4 regions of the Paraburkholderia sp. JHI869 genome follow, and region 2 is predicted to be linked to each of the others. Evidence: predicted binding sites of a transcription regulator. Region 2 holds the regulator's gene; each other region holds the start of a gene.

Region 1 (5,067 bases), 300 kb from region 2:
TGACGGCGCGGGGGCACTACCGATACAATCTCGGATTCGTCGGAGCGTAGCGCAGCCTGGTAGCGCATCTGATTTGGGATCAGAGGGTCGTAGGTTCGAATCCTATCGCTCCGACCAGCAATACCGAGGGGTTACACGCCATTGGCCTGTAGCCCCTTTTTCTTTTTCTCCCGTTTTTGTCGTATACGCTCGCGTTTCGTCGTACGGCGCCGTTCCATTTGAAAAGCCGTCGAGCTTATAAAATACGGATCGGCCACGATTCCCGTGGCGATCGCACCCTGGCAGCCATGTTACGTTTATCCGAAGTCAAACTCCCCCTCGACCACGCCGAAAGCGATCTTGAAGCCGCGATTCGGGGACGCCTCGCGGAACTCGGCGTAGCAGCGGACGCGCTCGTCCGTTACACCGTCTTCCGCCGTGCGCACGATGCACGCAAGCGCTCGGATATCAAGCTGAACTATATCGTCGACATCGAAGTCGAGGACGAAGCGAAGGTGCTCAAGCGGATCGCCGGCAAGCCGCATTGCGGGGTGACACCGGACATGACCTACCGCTTCGTCGCGAAGGCGCCCGAGCACTCGACGCGTCCGCGTCCGGTCGTGATCGGCATGGGACCGTGCGGTCTGTTCGCGGGACTGATCCTCGCGCAGATGGGCTTTCGTCCCATCATCCTCGAGCGCGGCAAGGCCGTGCGCGAGCGCACCAAGGACACCTTCGGCCTGTGGCGCAAGTCCGTGCTCAACCCGGAATCGAACGTGCAGTTCGGTGAAGGCGGGGCCGGAACGTTCTCCGACGGCAAGCTGTACAGCCAGATCAAGGATCCGCACCACTACGGCCGCAAGGTGCTCGACGAATTCGTCAAGGCGGGTGCGCCGGAAGACATCCTGTATCTGAGCCGCCCGCACATCGGCACGTTCCGCCTCGTCAGCATGGTGGAAAAGATGCGCGCCACCATCCACGAACTGGGCGGCGAAGTGCGCTTCGAAACGCGCGTCGAAGACATCGACATCGAGCAGGGCAAGGTGCGCGCGCTCAAACTCTCGAACGGCGAGACGCTGCCGTGCGACCACGTCGTGCTGGCTGTTGGCCACAGCGCCCGCGACACGTTCCAGATGCTGCACGATCGCGGTGTGTTCATGGAAGCCAAGCCGTTTTCGCTGGGCTTTCGCATCGAGCATCCGCAGGGCGTGATCGATCGCAGCCGCTTCGGCAAGTTTGCGGGCCACAAGGAGCTCGGCGCGGCCGACTACAAGGTGGTGCATCACGCCAACAATGGCCGCGCCGTCTATAGCTTCTGCATGTGCCCCGGCGGCACGGTGGTCGCGGCGACCTCCGAACCCGGCCGCGTGGTCACCAACGGCATGAGCCAGTATTCGCGGGCCGAGCGCAACGCGAATGCGGGCATCGTCGTCGGCATCACGCCGGAGGACTATCCGGGCGGCCCGCTCGCGGGCATCGCGTTCCAGCGCAAGTGGGAAGAGCGCGCGTTCGAACTCGGCGGCGGCAATTATCAGGCGCCGGGCCAACTGGTCGGCGACTTTATCGCCGGCCGGCCTTCGACGTCGCTGGGCTCCGTGGTGCCGTCTTACAAGCCGGGCGTGCATCCGACCGATCTCAGCACGGCGCTGCCCGACTACGTGATCGAAGCCATCCGTGAAGCGCTGCCCCAGATCGACAAGAAGATCGCAGGCTTCGCGATGCACGATGCCGTGCTCACCGGCGTCGAGACGCGCACGTCGTCGCCGCTGCGTATTCGTCGCAAAGACGATTACCAGAGCGTGAACGTCGAAGGTCTGTATCCGGCCGGCGAAGGCGCCGGGTATGCCGGCGGTATCTATTCGGCGGCCATTGACGGCATCGAAGTGGCGCAAGCCGTGGCGCTCAGTCTGACGTCGGCGCACGCGGCCTGACAGGCGGGAAAAGGCAGGCGAGATGCGTCAGCGCACCCTCAGCGCGGCGCGCGATTCGCCTGTCTGCGCGATCCGCAATGGATCGCCAAGTGACCCTTCCCCCATTTCCCGCCTTCCTCTAATCCCATAAAATACTGTATAAATATACAGGTGGAGGCGAACCGACCTCCTTCCTGCCGATGCCCCATTTCTTGCCGGGCAGGGCGGAGCGTTCCCATCAACCAGGCCACGAACCATGGCAGCCGTTCAGATCACTGCGCAGACCACTGCTCAGCTCGCCGCGCACTTGCCCCCCCGGCTGCAAAGCCGCGTGTGGCAAGGCGATCAGCTTGCGCACGCCAGCGAGCGCTCGGTGCCGAGCGGCCACGCCACGCTCGACGCCCAGCTTCCCGGCGCCGGCTGGCCCGCGGGCAGCCTGACCGAACTGCTCGTCGAGCAGGGCGGCGTGGGCGAGATGCGGCTCGTCGCTCCCGCATTGCGCGCGCTCACCGCGCAGGGGGGCCGGCACGTGCTGCTCGTCGCGCCGCCGTGGCGCCCGTACGCTTGTGCGCTCAAGGCATGGGGGCTCGCGCTCGAGCGCGTGATCTGGGTGCGCGCGGCCGAAGGCGAGGCCGCCTGGGTGGCCGAGCAGGCGCTCAAGCAGGAAGGCATGGGCGCCGTGCTGCTCTGGCAGACGAAGGCGCGCGCCGACGCCGTGCGTCGTCTGCAGGTCGCCGCCCAGGATTCGCAGGCGCTCGCGTTTCTCGTGCGGCCGCTCGCCGCGCGCAACCAGTCGTCGCCGGCGCCGCTGCGCATGACCTGCTCGCCGGTGCCGCCGCCCGACGACGCGAGCCTGAACCGGCGCGAATGGATGCAGCTCGCCGCGCTCTCCGTCGATATCTTCAAGCGCCGCGGGCCGCCGCCCGCCCAGCCACTCGTCATTACATTGCCGCTGCAGGACGCGGTGCTGCCCCAGCCGGACGCAGCCTCCGTCGTCATGCCGTGGCCCGGGGTCAATCATGTTGTGGATCGCCGTCACCTTGCCGTTGTTGCCGCTGGAGGCCGTCAGACCTCTGACGCCGCCGGCGCCGTCAACATCGCGCCTGCCTGAAAGCGCCGATGCCGACGCCGATACCGTCAGCGCGCCGCGCTGCTACGCGCTCGCCGACCACACGCGCATCCTGATCGCCGATCTCGACGCGCTGCGCGCAGGCGTCGAGCCCGGCAACACGCGCTCGCATGCGCTCGCGCTCGCGCCGGGGCTCGTGCTGCTCGAAGCCGAGCCGGCGCGCGAGACCCGCGCGTTCGAGGCGCTCGCGCTCGCGTTGCTCGCCTATACGCCCAAGGTGTCGTTCGCGCAGTCGCACACACTATTGCTCGAAGTCGGTTCGGGCTTGCGTCTTTTCGGCGGCGTGCGCGCGCTGCTCGCCAAGGTTGCGGCGACGGTGGCCGGCTGCGGGCACACCGCGCGCATGGCCTGCGCGCCCACGGCGTGGGGCGCGTGGACGCTCGCGCAGGCGCGCGTCACGCGTTCGTCGCGCCGCTGGCACGTGCTCAAGGAAACGACGCTCGCGCGCGTGCTCGATGCGCTGCCGGTCACGCTCGCGCCGTTCGCCGCGCAGCACGAGCACGCGCTCACGCAGATCGGCTGCGCCACGCTCGGCGATCTGCGGCGGCTGCCGCGCGACGGCATCGTGCGGCGTTTCGGCGACGGCGTGCTCGGCTGGCTCGCGCAGGCGCGCGGCGAAGCGCCCGATCCGCGTGTCTGGTTTGCCGCGCCGCCGTCGTTTCACGCGTCGCTCGAATTGCAGGCGCGCGTGGAGAGCGCCGAGGCGCTGCTCTTTGCCGCGCGCCGGCTCGTGATGCAACTGGCCGGCTGGCTCGCCGCGCAGCACGCGGCGCTTTCCGGCTTCGAGTTGCGTCTCGAACACGAGCTGGCTTCGCGGCACGCGCCGCGCACCTCGACGCTCACGATCGCCTGGGCATCGCCTTCGCGCGATGCCGAGCATCTGCTGTGGCTGCTGCGCGAGCGCCTGAATCAGACCGAACTCGCCGCGCCCGTGATCGGCCTCGCGCTCGTCGCTTCGCACGTGAGCGAATACGCGGCGCCCACCGACACGCTCTTTCCGATGGCCGAGGCCGCCGAGGCGTCGCTCGGGCAGCTCTTCGAGCGCATCGGCGCGCGGCTTGGCGAGCAGAACGTGCTGCAGCTGTTCGTCGAGGACGATCATCGGCCGGAGCTGGCGATGTCGGCGCGGCCTTACCGCGAGAGCGGCGTGAAGCGTGCGCGCAAGCCGCGCAAGGCAGGCAAGCCGCAGCCGGAAACCGGCGCGAGCGCACCCGCGCAAAGCGCCTTCGATCTGCCCGAGGTGCCGCTGCCGACCCAGCCGCGTCCGGCGTGGCTGCTCGAAAAGCCGCTCAAGCTCGCGATGCGCGGCGACCGCCCGGTTTATCGACGGCCGCTCAAGACGCTCACGCGCACCGAGCGCATCGAGTCCGGCTGGTGGGACGGCGAGGGCGTCGGGCGCGACTACTACGTCGCCGCCGACGACCAGGGCCGCATGTTCTGGCTGTATCGCGAACGCATTGGCGGCCAGTGGTATCTGCAAGGGCTTTTCGGCTAGCGCCTGGTTGTCGCCTGGTCTTCGCTCATTCGGGTTTCAGGAAACATGTCGTCGCCTCCACAGTTGCCCGCGCAGTTGCCCGCGCAGTTACCTGACTACGCGGAACTGCACTGCCTGACCAATTTCACCTTCCTGCAGGGCGCGTCGCGCCCGGGTGAGATGGTCGAGCAGGCGATCCGCCACGGCTACCGCGCGCTCGCGATCACCGACGAATGCTCGTTCGCAGGCGTCGTGCGCGCCTGGAGCGCACTCAACGAATACGACGAGGGGCGCAAAAAAGCCCACGACGAAGCCGTGCGCGAAGCTCGCGAGCGCAGCGGCAACACAGCCGCGGCCTCCTTGGGCCCGTTCGAGCCTTCGCTGCACTTGCTGATCGGCAGCGAGCTCAATCTCGTCGATGAACATGGCGCGCCGTTCTGCACGATCGTTGCGCTCGCAATGAATCGCGAAGGCTACGGCAATCTGTGCGAACTGATCACGCTCGCGCGCTCGCGTGCGCCCAAAGGCAGCTATCGCGTGCATCCCGCCGATTTCATCGAGCCCGAAACTGGCTT
Region 2 (5,067 bases):
CAGACCAGATAATTGCGCCGCCACACGGCCACCCAGTGCGTGGCGTTCGAAGGCAGCGCGGCGCGTGGTTCGCGTATGGGCTCATGCGCGGGGCGCGAGGGCGTCGGGTCGTTGGTGCGTGTCTGCATGGTGTCCTTGGCGATTCGTAGGCCGCCGTTGTTCTTGCCGCAGTTAATCCTGCATCTCGCGGCCGGTGAGCCGCAGGAACACGTCTTCGAGATTCGCGGGCCGGTGCAGGTAGCGCAAATCGGATCGATGCCGTAGCTTCGCATGCACGGGCGCGGGGTCGTCGACATAGCAGAACAGCGTCTCGCCGCTAATCTCCGTGCGCTTCGCATCGGCTGCGAGTTCGTCGCGCAGCGAGGCCGGGTCCGGGCCGTACACCTCGATCACGTCGCAGCCGATCTCCGATTCGATCAGCGCCTTGGGTGCGCCCTCGGCGATCTTGCGGCCTTCCTCGATCACGCAGACGCGATTGCAAAGCCGTTCGGCCTCCTCCATGAAATGCGTGGTGAGCAGAATCGTCTTGCCGCGCGCGAGCAGCGAGCGCAGCCGCTCCCAGATCAGATGCCGCGCCTGCGGGTCGAGGCCCGTGGTGGGCTCGTCCATCACGAGCACGTCGGGGTCGTTCACGAGCGCGCGCGCAAGCGTGAGACGACGACGCATGCCGCCGGAGAGCTCGCCCACGCGCGCGTCGGCCTTGCTCTCGAGGCGCGCGAATTCGAGCAGCGGCGCGACGAGGTCGCGCGTTTCGCGAGCGGACAAGCCGAAGTATCGGCCGAACACGAGCAGGTTCTCGCGGACGGTAAAGTCGGGGTCGAGATTGTCGAACTGCGGCACGACCCCCACGCGCTGGCGTGCGTGGCGTGCGCGCGCCGGCACCGGTTCGCCGCACAGGCTGATGCGCCCCGCATCGGGCGAAACGATGCCGAGCAGCATGCGCAGCGTCGTGGTTTTTCCCGCGCCGTTCGGGCCGAGCAGCCCGAAGCATTCGCCGGGGAGGACGTCGAACGACAGGCCATTGACGACCGTCCTGTCTCCGTAATGTTTGATGACCTGCTCGAATTCGATGGCGGGTGCGGGCATGGACCAGTTGAACGTGAGTCGAACGGGTGTCGCGCGAATCGAACGAAGCATCGAACGACAAATCGCGCGAAACAAGGCGGCCCATTTTAGTGCATTGCCGCCTGGCGGGTCGGGCGCCGCTTCGAAGCCGGTTGACGTCGGGCGAGTGGAATACATGTCGCGGCAAGCATTCAACATTGCGCAAGACGCGATCGCAGTGGAAAACGTATCTGGCGTAATTCGATGCACACCTGGCGTTTTCCAGCCCTTGCGTGTGGAATTGCGGCGCACCATCATGAGAATCGCACAGCCTGCAAATCACGCGGGCGGGGAGAAGCGATCATGGCGAGCTATAAAAAAATTCTGCTCTGTTACGACGGCTCGCGCGAAGGCCGCAAGGCACTGCGTTGCGGTGCCGATCTTGCGCTCGATCTACAGGCCGAAACGCATCTGCTCTCGGTAGTCGACATGCGTTCGACGATCGCCCAGAGCGCCGGCCTGCTGACCGATGTGGCCTGCGGCCGCTTTGAGGAAACGGCGCGCGAAATCCTTCAGGAAGGCGTGGACTGGCTGACCGAGCGCGGCGTGCGCGCCCAGGGGCACTTCGCGTTCGGTCATCCGATCGACGAAATCGCGAATCTGGCCAACGAACTCAATGCCGACCTCGTGGTGGTGGGGCACCGCTGCCGCACGGGACTTTCGCGCTGGTGGATGGGCGCGGGCAACACGCCGCTGCTCGACCGCGTGTCGTGCAGCATTCTGGTGGCGTGTTCGTCGGCGGCTGACGACAAGCAGCAACAAGCTGCCGCTTAGTGGGTCAAGCACGGATCCAGCAGGCCGGCTCGCACGAACCGGCCTGTTTCCGCTTTCACTTCAAATTTGTCTCAGTTCGAGACGTTTCCTTCGTTTAGTTCGACAGCCGAGAGTTTCCACGAAAACAGCCCGTGACGCTGCAGGATGGCGGCATAGTGCTCGCCCGTATCGCTGCGGTCCCACGTGAGCGCGAATTCGTTGAGGCCGCGATAGCCGGCTGTGGCAACCGGCCGTGCCTCGGGCGCGGGATTGCCCGATGCTGCAGGGCCGGGCGGCGAGGCGGGCGCCGGTGCCGATTGGGTGGATTGCGCCGATTGCGTCGATTGCGCGCCGGATTCCGCTGGCGGCGGCGCGTGCGGCCGGTCGCCGGGTTTGCCCGTCGGCGGCATGCCACTGAGCAGTGCGGCCACACCTTCCGGTGTCGCGTAAGCATCCACGAGCGGACCGATCAATGCCGCGCCAATCACGGCGCCGAGGATCAGCAGCGGATTACTGCTGTGCTGCCCCTCGACGCGCCGATGCAGTTCGTCGCCAACCTGCTGCTTGAGGCTCAAACGCAGCGCTGGGTAATCGACGTACTCGTTGAGCGCGACGGCGTCGCGGGCGTCAGCGGCGGCTTTCATGTGCTTGACCGCGATATAGGGCGACGCATACGCGTAGCCAAGCGCGGCAACCACCATGGCGACCGCAACCGTGATCGCGACGGGCTTCTTCCAGCCTTGGGTCTTACGCGGGGTCGAGAGAGATTCCTTCATCGGCATAGGCTAAGTCGTTCAAACACGGTGTTGACCGCAAACCGGGCCAAACGATCCCGACCGTAACCTCTTCTCACATTTGAGCCGCGCTTTGGTTCAACTCGTGCTTACTTCGCCAGCGCTGCAGGCAGGTCGCTCTGTTGCTCGGCGATGCAGCGGTCGATCGCTCTGCACACCGCGTCAACCGTGCCGACGAGAATCAGCCGCGAAGGACCCTGGTAGACGCGCACGGGCGCACGGCGCATGGGCTGTTCGGTGTTGAGCGTGCTGTTGAGCGAAACGCGCGCAAATGCCGGCTGTGCCGAGGGCAACACAGGCAAGTCGGCCGTGCTGGCCGCCACCATCTCAGGCGAGTCTTCGAAGAGCGAGCCGCTCAGTGCGGCGGCCGAATCGCGCACTTCGCGCACTGCGCACGAAGCGATGCCACGGAGGTGGCGAAGACGGCCGAATTGGCGGAAGGGCAGCAAGCGGGCAAGGCGTTCCATGACTCTCTCCAGGTTGTGCGCAAACGATGTGCGAACTGCGCGCGGACGGATTTCTTAGAATTCGGTGGGGCGGATCAGGCCGACCGCAATGCCTTCCAGCGCGAATTCCGCGCTGCCGGCCTCGACAAAGATATTGTCGTAATCGGGGTTCTCGGCGATCAGTTCGAGCCCATTCGGACGGCGCTTCAGGCGCTTCACGGTGACGTCGTCGCCAAGGCGCGCCACGATGATTTGCCCGTCTTTCGCTTCGGCCTTCTTCTGCACGGCGAGCAAGTCGCCGTCGAGAATGCCGGCGTCGCGCATGGAAAGGCCACGCACCTTCAAGAGGTAGTCGGGGCGGCTCGAGAAGAGCGCCGGGTCGCACATGTAGTTCTGCGAGATGTGCTCTTGCGCGAGGATCGGGCTACCCGCCGCGACGCGGCCAACGAGCGGCAGCGAGAGCTGCATGATGCTCGGGTGCGGGAGCGTGAACTGGTGCGGCAGGTCGTCGGGCCCCGGCATGAGGCGGATGCCGCGCGAGGCGCCCGCAGCCAGTTCGATCACGCCCTTGCGCGCCAGCGCGCGCAGATGCTCCTCCGCGGAGTTGGCCGAGCTGAAGCCGAGTTCCGCCGCGATCTCGGCGCGCGTGGGCGGGAAGCCCGTGCGCTCGATGGCCCGGCGAACCAGATCGAAAACCTGCTGCTGTCGTGCGGTGAGTTTGGTCATGGCGCCACTGTATGTTTGAACAGGTAACTGTATTTTTATACAGTACTCGCCACTTTTCAAGTGTTACTTGAAGTTCATCAATTGAGCGTTGCTATCACGCCGCTTTCCCGTGTTTGTGCGGACGAAACCGCGCTCCAGCGGCGACTTCCTCTGCCCTTACCACTTTTGCGTATTAAAAAATGAAAAAACATCATTTTTAATAATGTAAGCAGATCGCTAGACTGGCCTCCATCGTTAGCTGCAATTCATCACTCAGCGCAAACGAGCACACACGAAAACGGAGAACAGATAGATGAGCACGACACATACGGGGCGCGCGGGCTGGCTGAAAACACTGGCGGCAAAACTGGTTATCGGCGTTGCGCCGCTCGTCGGCGTCACGGCAGTGGCGGCAATGGCGCCTGTAGCCGCTCACGCGGATACATCGCTGCTCAACGTCTCCTACGATCCGACGCGCGAGCTGTACCAGGACATCAATGAGGCCTTCATCAAGCAGTGGAAGGGCAAGACGGGCGAAACGCTCACCATCAAGCAGTCGCATGGCGGCTCGGGCGCACAGGCGCGCTCGGTGCTCGACGGCCTGCAAGCCGACGTCGTGACGCTCGCGCTGGCATGGGACATCGACGCGCTCGCCAACAAGGGCATCGTCGCGAAGGACTGGCAAAAGCGTCTGCCCGACAACGCTTCGCCGTACACGTCGACCATCGTGTTTCTCGTGCGCAAGGGCAATCCCAAGCACATCAAGGACTGGGACGATCTGACCAAGCCGGGCGTCTCGATCGTCACGCCGAATCCGAAGACCTCGGGCGGCGCGCGCTGGAACTATCTCGCGGCGTGGGCGTATGCGCTGCACCAGCCGGGCGGCAACGAGCAGAAGGCGAAGGACTTCGTCTCGAAGCTCTACAAGAACGCCGGCGTGCTCGACTCGGGCGCGCGAGGCGCGACGACGAGCTTCGTGCAGCGTGGCATTGGCGATGTGCTGATTGCATGGGAGAACGAAGCATTCCTCTCGCTCAAGGAATTCGGCCCGGAGAAGTTCGAGATCGTGGTGCCTTCGGTGAGCATTCTGGCCGAGCCGCCGGTTGCCGTGGTGGACAAGGTCGTCGACAAGAAGGGCACGCGCAAGGAGGCCGAGGCCTACCTGCAGTTCCTCTATAGCGAAGAGGGCCAGGAGATCGCTGCGAAGAACTTCTACCGTCCGCGTTCGGACAAGGTGCCGGCGGCGCTCACGGCGAAGTTTCCGA
Region 3 (5,067 bases), on a different contig from region 2:
GCGGGCTCGGGCCGCACGCGCACGGTGATGCGCCCGCCCGCCGGCGTATAGCGGATCGCGTTGTCGATGAGATTCGAGAGCATCTCGCGCAGCATCACCGGGTTGCCTTCCACTTCGACGCGCGGCGCTTCGCCGCCGTCCTCCTCGCTCCCGTAGGCCGTTTCCGGGCCTTCGTAGCCGAGGTCCATCTGCTTGGCGAGCGCCGGCTGAACCCAGTCGCGCACGGCGTGGCGCGCCACGTCCGCCACGTCCACCGGCGTGAAGACCTGCCCGGACATGCGGTTTTCCGCGCGCGCGAGCGCGAGCAGCTGCGTGACGAGCCGCGCGGCGTGCTCGGAACTCGTCGCGATCTGCTCGAGCGAGCGGTGCACTTCGGCGGGCGCGTCCTGGCGCAGCGCGAGTTCGGCCTGGGTGCGCAGGCCCGCGAGCGGCGTTTTCATCTGATGCGCTGCGTCGGCGATGAAGCGTTTTTGCAGCTCCATGTTCTGTTCGAGCCGCGTGAGCAGGTCGTTGAACGAGGTGACGAGCGGCTCGATTTCGGGCGGCGCGCGGCGCGCTTCGAGCGGCGAAAGGTCGTCGGGGCGGCGCATGCGGATGTTCGACTGCAGCGCGTGCAAGGGCGCGAGGCCGCGCGAGAGACCGAACCACACGAGCAGGATCGCCAGCGGCAAGATCACGAACTGCGGCAGGATCACGCCCTTGATGATGTCGTTGGCGAGCTGGCGGCGCTTGTCGAGCGTTTCCGCGACCTGGACGAGCACGGGCTGACCTTGCTGGTTGCCGGCGCTGAGATGCGTGGGCTCCACGGTCGTATAAGCGACGCGGATGTCGATGCCGCGCAGCGTGTCGTCGCGGAACTCGACGAGGCCCGGCGGCGGGCGGTCGTCGTCGTGCGGCAGCGGCATGTCGCGGTCGCCGCCGATCAGCTCGCCACGGCTGCCGAGCACTTGATAGAACACGCTGTCGACGTTGTCGGCGCGCAGGAAGTCGCGCGTGGAGGCGGGCAGTGTCAGCTCGGCCACGCCGTTTACGGGCTGGATCTGGCGCGCGAGCACATAGGCGTCGGTTTCGAGCGCGCGGTCGAATGGGCCGTTGGCGATCGACTTCGCCACGAGATACGTGACCGCGATGCTCATCGGCCAGAGCAGCAGCAAGGGCGCGAGCATCCAGTCGAGAATTTCGCCGAACAGCGAGCGCGGGCGCGCCTCGGCGGCGGCTTCGGCTTCGTCGGGCGGGGCGAACGGGTTGGCGTAGCGGGCGTCGCGCGCGTCGTCGTCGAGGGCGTCGGCCGCGTGTGCGGACGCGCCCGAGGGGTTTTCTGCGGCGACGCTCGCGGCGCCCTTGGGCGGCACGGCGCGCGCGATGGGAGGACGCCCGGCCATCGTCGACTCCGCCTACTTGAAGTAGTGGCTGGCGGGCATCGCCGGCGCGGCGTCGGGCGCACTCGCCTCGGTCCGGGCGTTCGGCTGGCTGGCGCCGGCCTGCGCCTCCTTCGCCTCTTTTTCGAGGCAGTAGCCGAGTCCGCGCACGGTCACGATGCGCACGCCGCCCGCTTCGAGTTTCTTGCGCAGCCGGTGCACGTAGACCTCGATGGCGTTGTTGCTGACTTCCTCGCCCCATTCGCACAGGTGATCGACGAGCTGTTCCTTCGAGACGAGCCGCCCGAGACGCTGCAGCAGCACTTCGAGCACGCCCAGTTCGCGCGCCGAAAGATCGAGCACCTGCTCGTTGATGCGCGCGATTCGCCCCACCTGGTCATACGAGAGCGCGCCATGACGCACGACGGTCGGGCCGCCGCCCGCGCCGCGCCGGGTGAGCGCACGCACGCGGGCTTCGAGTTCGTTGAGCGCGAAGGGCTTGGCCATGTAGTCGTCAGCGCCGAGGTCGAGGCCTTTCACGCGTTCGTCCACGCTGTCGGCCGCGGTGAGGATCAGCACGGGCAGGTTTGAATTGCGCGCGCGCAAACGGCGCAGCACTTCGAGGCCCGGCATTTTCGGCAGGCCCAGATCGAGGATCAAGAGGTCGAACGACTGCATCGACAAGGCGGTATCGGCGTCCACGCCGGTACGCACGTGATCAACGGCATAGCCCGATTGGCGGAGTGATCTCACGAGCCCGTCCGCGAGTATGCTGTCGTCTTCGGCAATGAGGATTCGCATGTTGCGCCAGCGTCGCCTTCGAGGCTTTTTTGCCTCGTAGCACCCGCGCCGCGCCGCGTCTTTGAGGGCGCGGTCAGGCGACGCGCGGCGGTCTCCCGAAATTCGCGGTTCTGGTTCGCCAGAAGGGCTTGCCAAAACCACTGTTTTTTTATACAGTGTCTGCGTTCGTGTGCATTAGCCCGAATAAGGCGTGCGCATGGTCACGAGACGCCGTTCATCATAGCAAAGGACGATTCATGGAAGATAGCAAGAAAGGCTCGGCTGGGCTGACTGCTGAAAAGAGCAAGGCGCTGGCCGCCGCGCTCGCGCAGATCGAAAAGCAGTTCGGCAAGGGGTCGATCATGCGACTCGGCGACGGCGAAGCGGTCGAGGACATCCAGGTAGTCTCCACCGGTTCGCTCGGCCTCGACATCGCACTCGGCGTGGGTGGTCTGCCGCGCGGCCGCGTGGTCGAGATCTACGGTCCGGAATCGTCGGGCAAGACCACGCTCACGCTCCAGGTCATCGCCGAAATGCAGAAGCTCGGCGGCACGGCGGCGTTTATCGACGCGGAACACGCGCTCGACGTGCAATACGCCGCCAAGCTCGGCGTGAACGTGCCGGAACTGCTCATCTCGCAGCCGGACACGGGCGAACAGGCGCTCGAGATCACCGACGCGTTGGTGCGCTCGGGCTCGATCGACATGATCGTGATCGACTCGGTCGCGGCGCTCGTGCCGAAGGCCGAAATCGAAGGCGAAATGGGCGACTCGCTGCCGGGTCTGCAGGCGCGTCTGATGTCGCAGGCACTGCGCAAGCTCACCGGCACGATCAAGAAGACGAACTGCATGGTGATCTTCATCAACCAGATCCGCATGAAGATCGGCGTGATGTTCGGCAACCCGGAAACCACCACGGGCGGCAACGCGCTCAAGTTCTACTCGTCGGTGCGTCTGGACATTCGCCGTATCGGCTCGATCAAGAAGAACGACGAAGTGATCGGCAGCGAAACGCGCGTGAAGGTCGTGAAGAACAAGGTCTCGCCGCCGTTCCGCGAAGCCGTGTTCGACATTCTCTACGGCGAGGGTATCTCGCGTCAGGGCGAAATCGTCGACCTCGGCGTGCAGGCGAAGATCGTCGACAAGGCGGGTGCGTGGTACAGCTATAACGGCGAGCGCATTGGCCAGGGCAAGGACAACGCACGCGAATTCCTGCGCGAGAACTCGGACATCGCGCGTGAGATCGAAAACCGCATCCGCGAATCGCTTGGCGTGAGCACGATGCCGGACGGCGTCAGCGATTCCGGCGAAGTCGAAGTCGCTGGCGAAGAGTAAGTTCTTCAGGCTCTCGTAGATAAGGCAAGCTGATGCGCAAGGGCGGGTCACTCACGTCCTCGCCTTCCGGCGAGCAGGCTAACCCGCGCGCGGGTTCGCCTGCGGGTTCAACTGCGGGTTCAACCGCTGGTTCAACGACGGACAGGAGCGCCGAGCGGCGCTCCGCCGTGAAGCCTGCCGACTCACGCACGAGCCGTTCAAGCCGCGACGCCCAGGCGGGCGATCGCGGCTTTGCGCATTCTGGCGCGGCGTATTCCTCGCCCGCCGATCTCAGCGACGATGGCGGCGCGGTCTTCGAAGTGCCGTTCGAGGCCTTCTTCAGTGCGGACGATGAGTTGGCGGCAAACGCGTCGTCAGAGCCGCCGGTCGAAACAACATTCAAGCGATCGCGCCGCGCACCTGTCGAAACGGCGCGCGAATCCAGCGGGCCGCAAGCCGACCAGTACGAGCGCAGTTCAGCCACCCGCGCCGCCCGAGCCAGCGAGCGCGAAAAGTCGTCCGCGGCAAAGCAGCGCCCCGAGCGTTCCCTCAAGGGCCGAGCGCTCGGCTATCTTTCGCGCCGCGAATACAGCCGCGCCGAACTCTCGCGCAAGCTGGTGCCGTACACCGAAGACGCCGACGCACTCGAAGCGCTGCTCGATTCGCTAGAACGCGAAGGCTGGCTCTCCGACGCGCGCTTTGCCGAAAGCGTCGTGCACCGGCGCGCGTCGCGCGTGGGGGCAGGGCGTATCGTCAGCGAACTCAAGCGCCACGCGGTGGGCGACGCGCTCATCGAAGAGGTGAGCACGCAACTGCGCGAGACCGAGCTCACGCGCGCCCGCACCGTCTGGCAGAAGAAGTACGGTCAGTTGCCCGAGACGCCTGCCGAACGCGCGCGCCAGGCGCGCTTTCTCGCGGCGCGCGGCTTTTCGATGTCGATCATCGGCAAGATCCTCAAGGGAATCGAGGAAGACTGGTCCGATAACTGAGCCGGCCGTCGCGAAAAATCCGCGCAGGCAATCCCCCGCCGGGCCTGTGTGTTCGTGGCTGTCTCAAATACCCGGTATGTTAAAATCGCGAGGTTTTCCCATCCGGTCTTACCTTTAGCATGCCGCTTTCTCCGCCCGTGCCCCGCCAGTTGCGCCATCAGCGCGCCATTCGGGCGGTTGCCTATGAGCGCGAAGACGGCCTGTGGGACATCGACGCGTGCCTGACCGACCACAAGCCACGCGACGTGCCGCTCGCCGCCGGTGTCCGGCCCAATGGTCTGCCCATCCATGAACTCTGGCTGCGCATTACGATCGATCGCAAGCTCAACGTCGTCGACGCAGAAGCGTCGTCCGACTGGGTGCCTTACGACGGTCAGTGCCAGAACGCTCATCCCGCCTATCGGGCCCTTATCGGGCTCAATCTCCTCGACAACTTCCGCCTCCAGGCGGGCCGGCTTCTTGCCGGCACGGCTGGCTGCACGCATCTCACAGAGATGCTGGGCGTTTTGCCGACCGCTGCGATCCAGGCGTTCGTCGGGGAAGTGTGGGACACATCGAATGGCTCGCCGGGTGAAGCGCCCGGACCGGAACTCGGCAAGACCGCCGGAGGCAATGAGGCCGCCGGTG
Region 4 (5,067 bases), on a different contig from region 2:
GCGCTTCGTCCACGAGCACGCTCGCGCGCCACTGGTTGTGCGCGGCGAGCATGAACAGCATGGCGCTCACGTCGAACCAGTAGTTGTAGTCGCCGACGATCACGTCGCTCCAGCGCGCCAGCTCCTGGCCCAGGTAGTAAGGGCAGACGGCATGCTCGCTCGCCACTTCGCGCAGTGCCGCGCGATCGAGCCGCGCGCGTTCGAGCGCCGCCGCGCGTGCGGCCGGCAGACGGTCGTAAAAGCCGCGCGCGAGCGGGCACGATTCGCCATGACACGCCGCTTCGGGATGCTCGCAAGCCTTCTCGCGCGCAACGAGTTCGAGCACGCGCAAGGGAATGTTCGTTCGTTGCGCACCGGCGGTTGCTGCGTCTTGCGCGTTTGTCAGCGTGGCGAGCGCGTCGAGCGCCAACTGGCGCCCGGAGCTTTTCGCGCTCAGAAACACGACCTTGTCGATTGCGGCGCGCGGGCAAGCCTTCAATTGCGGAAAGAGCGTGCCGATCGTCTTGCCGATGCCGGTAGGCGCCTGCGCCAGCAGACAGCGCCCTTGCGTGGCCGTGCGCCAGACAGCTTCGGCGAGATCGCGCTGGCCGTGTCGAAACTGTGGATGCGGCAGGCACAGTGCGGCGAGCGCGGCGTCGCGCGCGGCGCGGTGTGCGCTTTCCTGCTCGGCCCATGCAACGAAGCGGCGGCATTGCGTTTCGAACTCGGCGCGCAGTTGCGCAGCGCTTGCATGCTCGACGAGCGCCGTTTCGCTGCCCGAACCGATCTCGTAGTACACCAAAGCGAGTTCGAGCGCATCGAGGCCAAGCTTGTCGCACAGGAGCGCGCCGTAGACGCGCAACTGCGCCCAGTGCAGTGCGCGCTGATTCTCGCGCATCGCTTCGAGGTCGCCGCGATAGGTCTTGAACTCTTCGAGCCTGCGGCGAGCGGGATCGTAGCCGTCGGCGCGGCCGCGCACCGTCAGCGATTCGAACGTGCCGGAAAGCGCGATTTCGGTTTCGTAACCAGGTGGGCGCCGCGCGGCGATGGCTGCATGGCCGGCGCGGCCATCGCTTGCGTCTGGCGAGGGCGTGAAGCGCAAGTCGAGGTCGCCGCGTTTCGCGGTGAACTCGCACAGCGTGCGTACGGCGACGGTGTAACTCATGGCGCGCGCAACGGCTGTGCGGTGGTTTCGTCGGCGAGGTCCGGCCAGCGCACCTGCAACACGGAAACCGGCATGCCGTGCTGCACGCAGTAGGCGAGCCAGCGGCGCTGGTTGTCCTGCAGGCGGTCGCCGGGGCCTTTTACCTCGATCAGTTCGTAGCGCCGCTCGTGCGGCCAGAAGCGCACGAGATCGGGCAGGCCCGAACGGTTGGCGACGGGCTCGCGCAGCAGCCGCTCGAACCACAGGCGCAGATGCGCGGCGGGGAAGCAGTCGAGGGCCAGCGCGAGCAGTTCGTCGCTCAGTGCGGGCCATGCGACGAAAGGCGACTGGGTGCCGGCTTTATCTGCGTAGCGCCGCAGGATCGAGTCGCGGTACGCGTGCGTTTCGAGTTCCGCGAGGCATGCTTCGAACTGCGAGGTACGGCGCGCGACGAAGTCGGCGGCGTGCAGGTCGGCGGGGCCGCGCTGGAACGGGTGGAAGAATGCGCCGGGCAGCGGCGCGAACAGCGCGGGCCAGCAGAGCAGGCCGAAGAGTGCGTTGATCAGCGTGTTCTCGACATAAAACACCGGCGCCTGCGCCGTGGCGAGTGCGAGGCGAGCGGCTTCCTCGACGCGTAGTGCCCCCGGTGCGGCGGGCAGCGTGAGTTCGAGCTGCGCGAAGCCCCGCTCGGCGTTCGTCTTCGCTTTCGCGCGCGTGCGTGCGAGACGCCCGAGCGTGCGCGCCGCGCGCTGCGCTTCCTCTTCGTTTTGAGGCGCGTCGGCAATGGTTTGCGCGAGCGCCAGCGCTTCCTCGTGGCGGCTCAATTGTTCGAGCACGCGCACGCGGCGATAGCGCGATTCGGGATGACCGCAGTCGAGATAGGCTCGCCAAGCGAGTTCGGGTTCGCCCGCGCGCTCGGCGGCGAGCCCTGTTGCGTGACGCAGTTTGTCGTGCCTGGCGCGCAGCCACGCGTTAGCTTGCGTGTGCGGGGCCAGCGCGTCGAGCGTTTCGAGGGTCGTGGCGATGGCGGTGGCCGCGTCGAAGTCCGTGGACTGCGCGGCGCTGTCGAGACCGTCGCGGCAATCGCGCAGCGCCAGATACGCGTCGATGTCCTCGCGCCGCTGGAACGCGCGCGACGCGCGATCGAAGGCCACGCTCTCGTAGCGATAGACGCCGAGGTCGGCGAGCACGAACTCCGACCAGTCCTGATGCAGGTTGCCGAAGAACATGAGCCGCAGGCGCTCGCAGAGCGGGGCGGCGGCGAACAGCAGCACGGTGTCGGGCGAGGCCGGGAACCACGCATGCCAGTCGCGCGGCTCGGGCGCGGCGGCGTAGTGGGCGTCGCAGCGTGGATCGTAGTGCGCCCCGAGTGCTTCGAGCGTTGCCGCGCGCGTGGCGCGCGGTTCCAGCGCGACGCCAAGACGCGCGGCGAGCGCCTGCAGCTCGGCCTTCGTCACGAGCGCGGCGAGCGCGTCGAAGTCGAGCGCTGGCGCGCCGTCGAGCCATCCCGCTGCGACGAGCGGAGCCGCCGCCGCACGCGGGCAGCCGATCTCGTCGTATGTCAGACGGCTCGCGCGGAAATGGGGCCCCTTGCGCATCAGCATGCGCACGAAGAGCGCGCGCGAGGCTTGCGGCATGCCCGCGAAATCGACCGCGAAGCGGCGCTCGACGTCGTCGAAGAGGTCGGCGCAGCGCGCGTCGAGCCACGCTAGCGCACGCTCGAAGTTCGCGAGGTAATAGAACGGATCGGGAGAATCGGGAAGCACGCGCGGCACTGTATGGATATACAGCAGCGATGATAGCAGGGTCGCGCAGGGGCGCGAGCGCCGTAAGGGAATGCCCGCCCCGTACGCTACAATTGCCGCAGCCTGAAAAACGGATGAGCGATGAACAAACGTAACGCCTGCTTCGCCGGCCTCGCGGCCGCCGTCACCCTGCTCGCGGGATGCGCGGCGCAGTACCGCAACACCAGCACCTGCGAAGAGGAGATGCGTAACCGCCTGGCCGAGACGAGACTCGGCGACCTGAAAGTCACGCATAGCGCGACGACGTATCGTGGCGCGCGCGTGGTGATCGAAGGTCAACTCGAAAACGCCCCGGCGTCGGCCGCCGCAGCTGCGTCGGCGCCGTCTGCGGCGTCTGCGTCTGCAGCGTCGGCCGCCACGGCGCAGAGCGCCCAGGCGGCGCCGAACGTCATGGCGCCCACGGTGCAGGCGGGCGTGCTGCCCGGCACGATTTCGGTTCCTGTCGCTCCCGTCGCCCAGAGCGGTGCCCCAGAAGGCAAGCCGACCACGCCGGCCGCGGTGCTGGCTGCGAAGCTCGGCATCAAGAAGGCCGTCGTGACGCCCGCGGCCGCGGAGTGCACCTTTAACGAGTCTGGCCTCGCAACGTTCCGCTGGCTCGCGCCGGCGCCGCTCGCGAAGACCACGCCCGACCCGAACGCCGCGAACGACTAAGGAGGACTCGAGCGGTTCGCCGTTGCGTTCCGTCGTGCGCAATCGCCACTCATCAAGGCCTCGCAAGAGGCCTTTATCGTTTCTGGCGGCGGCTGGCGCGCTTAGAACGCAAAGAACGGCCCGCTGCCGGCAGGCGTGACCTGCGAGGCGATCGCGGTGAATACGCGCCGCCCGAAGAAGAATGGCAGCCCCCAGCCGAACGCGTTGGCGTTGTAGCCAGCCAGATTGCTGAAGGCCCAGTTGCCGCTGGCGAGGAGCGTCGTTGAACTCGCGATCGCGAAAGTGACGGACGCGCCCACGCCGTCGATGCCCGCTATCGTCGCGCCGAGGCTGACGGGCGAACCCGGGCAATACCAGAATCCGCAGCGCGTCATCGTCGAGCTGTTGAAGTAGAGCGCGTTTGAGCCGGTGTCGAGGTAGCTCAGCGAGTAGACGGTGCCGTCCGATGTCGTCGTCTTCACATAGCCGGTGCCCGAGTTCGCGCGCAGCACGGTCGCGCTGCCGAGCGCGTTGTTCGCCTGCGAGCCGATGCCGAAGATCAACGACCCGCTCACCTCGGACGCGCCGCTGTCTGCTACGGCTGGCAGGTCGATGACGACGCCGTTGTTGTCGGTGGCAAAGGCCGCCACCGGGTTGCTGACCTGCTGCGCAAGCGGTTGCGCGCTCGCGGTGCAGCCGCTTGGCGGACACGCGTAATACCACGGCGTGACGGCCGCCCTGACGCAGGACACGCCGCAATCGGCGCTGAACGGCCCCACGCCGAGGATGCCGTTCGAACGCAGCGTGGCGGCGCTGTTCATTGCGAGACCGCTGCCGGCGCAGCCGGTCGGCGCGGAGGCGGGCACCGCCGGGTCGGCGATCAGCTGGATCGGCAGCGCTGCGGCCACTTCGCCCGCGAGTTTCACGTCGGCGCTGCGCACCGCGCCCCACGTATAGCCCGTGCCGAACACGGCGCATTCCCCCGCGATACTGGCTCCCGCGCCGGCTGGCACGGCGGGCAGCGCGAAGCCCGCCGGCAGCGCGGAAGCCAGCAGGCGCAGACCCTGCGAGCCGGTATCGACCTGAACGTTGTCGACGCTCGCGCAGTTCGCGGTGCCCGGCACGCAGACCGTGACGCTCGTCATCAGCATGTTGCGCGTCGAGGTGGGCGTTGGGCCGACCGTGACGGCTACGACGTTGGGTGTGGTCGATTGCGGCACTGTGCCGCTGGTGCTGGTGGTCGACGGCGCGCTCACGGGGCTTGGTGCGCTTGCGGTGGCTGGGGCGCTCGCGGGCGCCGTGGCGCCTGTGCTCGCGGGGGGGCTTCCACCGCCGCCGCCACAAGCAGTCAGCGAGGCGCAAAGCACGAAGAGGGTGACGCGCTGCGCGATGCCGGGCGCGCGTGCGCGGCGCTTCATTGCAGGTCTCCAACCCTCACGCCCGCGGGCAGCGCGGCGGGCAGCCATACGCGTCCCGCGTAGGCACGCATGTGGCCGGCCGTCTCGACGA

What was found. Region 2 encodes LexA, which represses DNA repair genes until DNA is damaged. Its sites were predicted from a motif close to ACTGTATNNNNATACAGT; they were not measured.
Region 1: a site for LexA is predicted at 2,044-2,061, ahead of imuA (translesion DNA synthesis-associated protein ImuA). Genes of this name have one in related genera too.
Region 3: a site for LexA is predicted at 2,299-2,316, ahead of recA (recombinase RecA). Genes of this name have one in related genera too.
Region 4: a site for LexA is predicted at 2,897-2,914, ahead of VSR72_RS13800 (VRR-NUC domain-containing protein). Genes of this name have one in related genera too.

Annotation. Positions count from the first base shown of each region.
Region 1 is NZ_JAYMSC010000003.1:418,499-423,565, reverse strand. It holds tRNA gene VSR72_RS08325 (tRNA-Pro) at 41-117, shown strand; gene VSR72_RS08320 (NAD(P)/FAD-dependent oxidoreductase) at 288-1,910, shown strand; gene imuA (translesion DNA synthesis-associated protein ImuA) at 2,146-3,000, shown strand; gene VSR72_RS08310 (DNA polymerase Y family protein) at 2,909-4,513, shown strand; gene VSR72_RS08305 (error-prone DNA polymerase) at 4,559-5,067, shown strand, end outside.
Region 2 is NZ_JAYMSC010000003.1:119,636-124,702, reverse strand. It holds gene VSR72_RS06995 (ABC transporter permease) at 1-128, opposite strand, end outside; gene nodI (nodulation factor ABC transporter ATP-binding protein NodI) at 172-1,086, opposite strand; gene VSR72_RS06985 (universal stress protein) at 1,408-1,878, shown strand; gene VSR72_RS06980 (DUF2939 domain-containing protein) at 1,950-2,633, opposite strand; gene VSR72_RS06975 (hypothetical protein) at 2,741-3,118, opposite strand; gene lexA (transcriptional repressor LexA) at 3,173-3,823, opposite strand; gene VSR72_RS06965 (sulfate ABC transporter substrate-binding protein) at 4,116-5,067, shown strand, end outside.
Region 3 is NZ_JAYMSC010000011.1:169,529-174,595, forward strand. It holds gene VSR72_RS20105 (sensor histidine kinase N-terminal domain-containing protein) at 1-1,382, opposite strand, end outside; gene VSR72_RS20110 (response regulator transcription factor) at 1,395-2,159, opposite strand; gene recA (recombinase RecA) at 2,396-3,472, shown strand; gene recX (recombination regulator RecX) at 3,640-4,440, shown strand; gene VSR72_RS20125 (DUF2889 domain-containing protein) at 4,560-5,067, shown strand, end outside.
Region 4 is NZ_JAYMSC010000006.1:215,028-220,094, reverse strand. It holds gene VSR72_RS13805 (ATP-dependent DNA helicase) at 1-1,144, opposite strand, end outside; gene VSR72_RS13800 (VRR-NUC domain-containing protein) at 1,141-2,889, opposite strand; gene VSR72_RS13795 (hypothetical protein) at 3,010-3,579, shown strand; gene VSR72_RS13790 (DUF3443 domain-containing protein) at 3,681-4,976, opposite strand; gene VSR72_RS13785 (DUF2844 domain-containing protein) at 4,973-5,067, opposite strand, start outside.